Regions from separate parts of the Streptomyces sp. NBC_01707 genome, predicted to be linked through region 1. Evidence: riboswitches for the same ligand, from Rfam matches in the RefSeq annotation. Region 1 holds a riboswitch; the other holds the start of a gene.
The links. Region 1 has a riboswitch for glycine ahead of gcvP (aminomethyl-transferring glycine dehydrogenase). Riboswitches for the same ligand answer to the same signal wherever they lie in the genome.
Positions count from the first base shown of each region.

Region 2: linked by a shared signal. The riboswitch ahead of gcvT (glycine cleavage system aminomethyltransferase GcvT) and the one ahead of gcvP (aminomethyl-transferring glycine dehydrogenase) in region 1 are both predicted to bind glycine.

Region 1 is NZ_CP109190.1:8,093,102-8,096,509, forward strand. It holds gene OG963_RS36245 (DNA polymerase IV) at 1-1,307, shown strand, start outside; gene OG963_RS36250 (PRC-barrel domain-containing protein) at 1,232-1,612, opposite strand; glycine riboswitch at 1,713-1,810, shown strand; gene gcvP (aminomethyl-transferring glycine dehydrogenase) at 2,005-3,408, shown strand, end outside.
Region 2 is NZ_CP109190.1:3,627,862-3,631,269, reverse strand. It holds gene gcvH (glycine cleavage system protein GcvH) at 1-9, opposite strand, end outside; gene gcvT (glycine cleavage system aminomethyltransferase GcvT) at 79-1,194, opposite strand; glycine riboswitch at 1,336-1,433, opposite strand; partial or broken gene OG963_RS16290 (IS200/IS605 family accessory protein TnpB-related protein) at 1,504-3,136, opposite strand; gene OG963_RS16285 (AAA family ATPase) at 3,392-3,408, shown strand, end outside.

The DNA of each region.
Region 1 (3,408 bases):
CCCGGCGGTTCGGGGTGCATTCGGCGATGCCGACGGCCCAGGCACGGCGCCTGGCGCCCAACGCCGCCTACCTGGTGCCGCGCTTCCTGCTGTACCGGACCGTGAGCGACCAGGTGATGGAGCTGCTCGGGCGGCTCTCACCGCTGGTGGAGCCGCTCAGCCTGGACGAGGCCTTTGTCGACCTGGAGGCCGGCGGGGTGGCCGACGACTCGGCCTCGGCGCGGGCCGTCGGTGAGCAGTTGCGGGAGGCCATCAGAGCCGTCACGGGCCTCACCGGTTCGGTGGGTCTCGCGGGGTCGAAGATGCTGGCCAAGATCGCCTCGGAGGAGGCCAAGCCGAACGGGCTGCTGCTCATCGAGCCGGGCACCGAGCGCGAGCTGCTCGCGCCCATGTCCGTGCGGATCCTGCCCGGCGTCGGACCGGCCACAGGGGACCACCTGCGACGCGCCGGGATGACCACCGTCGACGACCTGGCCGAGGCGGGGGAGGCGGAGCTCGTACGGCTGCTCGGCAAGGCCCACGGCGTCTCACTGCACCGCATGGCGCTCGGGTACGACAACCGCCCCGTCGTGGCGGAGCGCGACGCGAAGTCGGTCTCGGTCGAGGACACCTTCGATATGGACCTGCACGACCGGGTCCGGGTCAGGACGGAGGTCGACCGGCTGGCCGACCGGTGTGTCCAGCGGCTGCGGGCCGCGGAGCGATCGGGGCGGACCGTGGTGCTGAAGGTCCGCAGGTACGACTTCTCGACGCTCACGCGGTCCGAGACGCTGCGGGGGCCCACGGACGACCCCGCGGTCGTCAGAGAGGCGGCCGCGCGGCTCCTGGAGGCCGTGGACACCACCGGAGGCGTACGGCTCCTCGGAGTGGGTGTCACGGGGCTCGCCGACTACACCCAGGAAGATCTCTTCGCGCAGGCGGCCGGTGAACGGGCCGCGCCCGACGCCCCGGTCGCCGAGGACCGGGGCCCCGGCGAGCACGGAGACGAGTCGGCGGCCGGTGCACCGGAGCAGGAGACCCCCGAGCAGCTCGCGGCCCGGCGCTGGCCCGCCGGACACGACGTACGCCATGACACCTTCGGTCACGGGTGGGTGCAGGGAAGCGGGGTGGGCCGGGTGACGGTGCGGTTCGAGGAACCCGAGTCGCCGCCCGGCCGGGTGCGCACGTTCCGTGTCGACGATCCGGAGCTGTGTCCCGCGGATCCGCTGCCACTGGTGCGCGACCCCGTGGACTACTCGTCCTGGCCGGCCAGCCTGCCGAAGTCGCGGTCCGGTCCCGGCTCCTCTGGGGGCGAGTCCAGACCGTAGTGCCGGTAGAGCTGAAGCTCCTGTTCCGGCGAGAGATGGCGGCCCACGCCGAAGTCGGGCGCGTCTTTGATGAGTGCACGGTCGAACGGGATGCGGAGCGAATCCTCGACGAATTCGCTGGGCTCCAGCGGGACGAAGGCGTCCCTGCTGAACAGCCCGGTACGTACGGCGGCCCACTCGGGGACGCCTGTCGCGTCGTCGAGATACACCTCGTCGATGGTGCCTATCTTGGTGCCCTTGCGGTCGAACGCCTTGCGGCCGATAAGGCTCCGCGGATCGATGTCGGTCTGCACGGTCCCTCCCATTGGTCGCGGCTACTCCACAGCACTACGAAAGTGCAGATCCGGGGCTTCGGCCACTCGAGACTTCCGGGACCAAGCCCGCTGGTAGGCTGGTTATGGCTGCTGACCCCGTGCGGGAGAGTCCTCCGGAGCAAATCCGGCAGGCGCCGAAGGAGCAAATCCTCCCCGGAATCTCTCAGGCCCCCGTACCGCACGGACGAGGTCACTCTGGAAAGCAGGGCGGGTTTCGTGGCGGCAGACGCCGGGACGGATCCCTTCCTCACCGACGGTGAAAGTCGGTACGCCGCAGGGCGGACCGGTGAAGCTCTCAGGTTGAGATGACAGAGGGGGAGGCCGTCCGGGCACCCGCGCCGCGGTGCCCCTCGCAGGTCGTGACAGACCAGGAGGCCTCCACCATGACCCCCCGTCGCACTCCGCTCTCCCAGCTGGAGCAGGGCATCCCCTTCGAACAGCGCCACATCGGACCTGATGCCGAGGCGCAGGCGAAGATGCTCGCCCAGGTCGGTTACGGCTCGCTCGACGACCTGACCGCGGCCGCGGTGCCCGATGTCATCAAGAGCGCGGAGGCGCTGCAGCTGCCGACGGCCCGCACCGAGGCCGAGGTCCTGGCCGAGCTGCGCTCGCTCGCCGACCGCAACCAGGTCCTCGCCCCGATGATCGGGCTCGGCTACTACGGCACCTTCACCCCGCCGGTGATCCTCCGCAACGTCATGGAGAACCCCGCCTGGTACACGGCCTACACGCCGTATCAGCCGGAGATCTCGCAGGGCCGACTCGAGGCTCTCCTCAACTTCCAGACGATGGTCGCCGAGCTGACCGGGTTGCCGACCTCCGGCGCCTCACTGCTGGACGAGGGCACTGCGGCCGCCGAGGCCATGGCGCTCGCGCGGCGCGTCGGCAAGGTCAAGAACGGCGTCTTCCTGGTGGACGTGGACACCCTGCCCCAGACCATCGCCGTGATAGAGACCCGCGCCGAGCCGACCGGTGTCGAGGTGGTCGTCGCCGACCTCAGCGAGGGAATCCCCGCCGACATCGCCGAGGGCGGTGTGTTCGGCGTGCTGCTCCAGTACCCGGGAGCCTCCGGCGCCGTCCGGGACATCAAGCCCGTCATCGAGCAGGCCCATGAGCTCGGCGCCGTCGTCACGGTCGCCGCCGACCTGCTGGCCCTGACCCTCCTCACCTCGCCCGGCGACCTCGGCGCGGACATCGCCGTCGGCACCACGCAGCGCTTCGGTGTTCCGATGGGCTTCGGCGGACCGCACGCGGGCTTCATGGCCGTGCGCGAGAAGTTCGCCCGCAGCCTGCCCGGCCGCCTCGTCGGTGTCTCCGTCGACGCGGACGGCAACAAGGCGTACCGCCTCGCCCTGCAGACCCGCGAGCAGCACATCCGCCGCGAAAAGGCGACCAGCAACATCTGTACCGCTCAGGTGCTGCTCGCCGTCATGGCCGGGATGTACGCCGTCTACCACGGCCCCGACGGGCTGCGGACGATCGCGCGGCGCACGCACCGGTACGCGGCGATCCTGGCCGAGGGCCTGCGGGCTGCCTCCATCGACGTCGAGACCGACGCCTACTTCGACACGCTCACCGTGCGCGTCCCGGGCAGGGCCGCCCAGGTCGTCGCCGACGCCCGTGAGCGCGGTGTCAACCTGCGGTTCGTCGACGCCGACCTGGTCTCCGTCGCCTGCGACGAGACCACCACCCGTACGCAGATCGCCGCCGTGTGGGCCGCCTTCGGCACCGACGGCGACATCGAGGCACTGGACGGTGCGGCCGTCGACGCGCTGCCGGACTCCCTG
Region 2 (3,408 bases), 4.5 Mb from region 1:
GTTGCTCATGACCTGAATTCTCCTGTACGCGGGGGAGTGCTGATGAACGGTGGTCTTACGGGCTGAGACGCGACTACGTCACTTCTGCCGCTTGTAGAACGGCAGGGTCACGACCTCGTACGGCTCGTGGCTGCCGCGGATGTCCACTCCGACGCCCGTGGTCCCGGGCGCGGCGTGCGCGGCGTCCACGTACGCGATGGCGATCGGCTTGCCGAGGGTCGGGGACGGGGCGCCGGAGGTGACCTGGCCGATGACCTCCCCCTCGGCGACGACGGGGAAACCGGCGCGCGGCACCCGGCGGCCCTCGGCGATCAGGCCGACCAGCTTGCGCGGCGGGGCGCTCTCGGCGCGCTCGGCGGCGGCCTCCAGTGCCTTGCGGCCGACGAAGTCGCCCTCCTTCTCGAACTTCACGACCCGGCCCAGACCGGCGTCGAACGGCGTCAGCTCGGTGGTCAGCTCGTGCCCGTACAGCGGCATGCCCGCCTCCAGGCGCAGCGTGTCACGGCAGGACAGACCGCACGGGATGAGGCCGTGCGGGGCGCCCGCCGCGGTGAGGGCCTGCCAGAGCTGCTCGGCGTGCTCGGGGGCGACGAACAGCTCGAAGCCGTCCTCGCCGGTGTAGCCGGTGCGGGCGATCAGCGCGGGCACACCGGCGACGGTGCCGGGCAGCCCCGCGTAGTACTTCAGACCGTCCAGGTCGGCGTCGGTGACCGAGGACAGGATGGCGGGGGACTCGGGGCCCTGGACGGCGATCAGCGCGTACGCGTCGCGGTCGTCGCGCACCGCGGCGTCGAACCCGTCGGCGCGGGCGGTCAGCGCGTCCAGCACGATCTGGGCGTTCCCGGCGTTGGCGACGACCATGTACTCGGTCTCACCGAGGCGGTAGACGATCAGGTCGTCCAGGATCCCACCGTCCTCGGCGCAGATCATCGTGTAGCGGGCGCGGCCGACGGCGACGGTGCCGATGTTGCCGACCAGCGCGAAGTTCAGGAACGCCGCTGCCTGGGGGCCGGTGACGGTGATCTCGCCCATGTGCGACAGGTCGAAGAGGCCGGCCTTCGTGCGCACCGCGTTGTGCTCGTCGCGCTCACTCGCGTACCGCAGCGGCATGTCCCAGCCCGCGAAGTCGGTCATGGTCGCGCCCAGCGAGCGGTGCAGGGCGTCGAGGGCGGTGAGACGGGGGGCGTTGCTCATAGGTGTGGCTCCCAGGGCATGACGACGAGGACGATCCCTCCCCATCTGTCATCGGAACCTGAGAGGTTCGCCGAGAGACCCTGACGGGTTCGGCTTGCACCTTGGGTGGAGCCGCCGAGGCGGCCCGCTTTTCAGATCTGCCTCATCCACGCGGTACGGGGCCTGAGAGATTCAAGGGAGGATCTTGCTCCTTCGGCGCCCGGCACAGTCGATGGCCGGAACTCTCCCGCGCGGATTCAAGCGGCCTTTATGCAGTTGGCGGGGTCATCATCGCACGCATTGCGGAAGAGTGGGGCGTCGGTACCGTTCCTAGCCAGTGTGCGTCAGTGGGTCGTGGACCCACTGCTGCGTGCTGGGCGCATCCCGAGCGGTTTTGGATGCGCTGGGTTCCCGCTTTCGCTTCCCGCTCGGCGGCGGCTCTCCGGGGGGCCGGTCCGTGGTGGGTGGGCGGGTTCCCTCACGTCCCCGGTCGCCTGGTGCGGCCTGGGCGGTCCGAGGCCCCGCACGATCACTCCGGTCGTGTGGGGGCGGTGCCGTCCGACGCCGGATCGGGTGTCCGAGGGCGCGTCTCCCGATCGCGATACCCGCGGCATCGTGACGGGACATCTTCCGGCGCGGGGTGGCCAGCGGTTTCTGCCAGTGCTGGCTACCCCACATGCTGGTGTAGGCGGGGTCGACCGCGACGATCGCAAGGCCCTGTTCTGCGGCCATGGAGACGAGCCGGGCCTTGAGTTTGCCGGTGGGCATGCCGGAGATGAGCTGCCTGAACCGCTTCCTGCTGCCGTGCTTCTCGCGGGTCTTCTCAGGCGTGAAGTCGAGGTCTTCGATGCCGATCGCGGCGACACCGACACGCTGGGCCCAGTTGATCAGACGGGTCAAGGCGTGGCGGATCTGTGCGTCGCGGTGACCGGCGGTCCCGGACAGGTCGTAGCCGAAGCGGTGCGGCTCGCCGGCCGGGTTGCCGTGCCGGTCGAGCCGGTAGGCGGCGAAGTGGTCCGCGTTGCTGTCGACGCCGATCATCCCCCGGGCGCGGGCGGTCTCCAACGGGATCGTCTGCACCACGGGGCGTTGCCAGGATGCGGTGAGGTACCAGCGGCCGCGCTCGACGTCGAGGTGGATGCGGTAGGCCACGGCCCGGTTGGCTTCGATGCGGTCGGCCCAGTCCTGGCCCCGGTGCGCAAATGCGATGTGGGAGGTGAGGGTGTACCGGCCGTGCTGGGTGTTGGCCAGGTGCGCGAGCGGGGCAGGCAGTTTGATGCTGACCTCGCCGTCCGGCGTAACACGGATCGTCTCGTTCCCGAACCGCTTCCCCGACTCACCATCGGCAGCGAGGAACCAGCGTTCCGCTTCCCGGCGTTCCCGCCATTGGTCTTCGGTGAGCTGGGCCTGGGTGAGGTGGTGGCGGGTGTTGAGGAGACGTTTGCCGCCCCGTACCACCCGCACCCGCCCGGCCTGTCGGTCGGCGACGGCAGCGGCGTGGCGGTCTTCCAGTATCGAGGCGGCGGGACTTGCGGAACCACTCACCCTTGGAGCGGTAGCCGCCTGCCGCGCGCTTGGTGCCCTTCTCCCCGATCGGGAGGGACAGGCGGTGCCGCAGCGTCTTGATCCCGGCTTCCAGCTTCTGGATGTCCGCCGCCTGGCAACGGCGGGCCAGCGCCCACTGGTCGTGCGTGGCCTTGGTGATCGCACCCGCGATCCGCGACGACGACAGTGCGGTCAGCTCCCGCTTACGCGCTGCCCAGGTGTCCGCACCGTGCTCCAGACCATCCGCACAGCGAGCCCTGAGATCACCGGAGGCCGGCGCACCCTGATGCGCACCGACCGCACGCAGCACCATCTCGTACTGGGACGTGAGGTGCTTGAGACGGTCCCGGACCGCCACCCCGCAAGGCCCGGGCACCACAAAGGAACCCGCTACCTTCCGCACACCACCTACTAACATCACCCCCTCAAGGCCAGACATCTGGCCCAACGAGCAGCAGCCGCCGAAGGTCACCCATTCGACCCCAGCACCCCCGTTCCCCATCCAGCAAACCCACCGACAGAATTCACTCCCGCTCGCCACCACTCACTTCAGCTCAGTGAACCGACAGCAGCTCACAACCTCGTGAGGGAAACGAACGGTGGGACGGTTGTCTCGCATTGCCTTTTCTTTACACTTCGAGGGCAGGCGTGGTCGACCGACAGGGGGAGGGCAATGACGTTGCAGCGGTA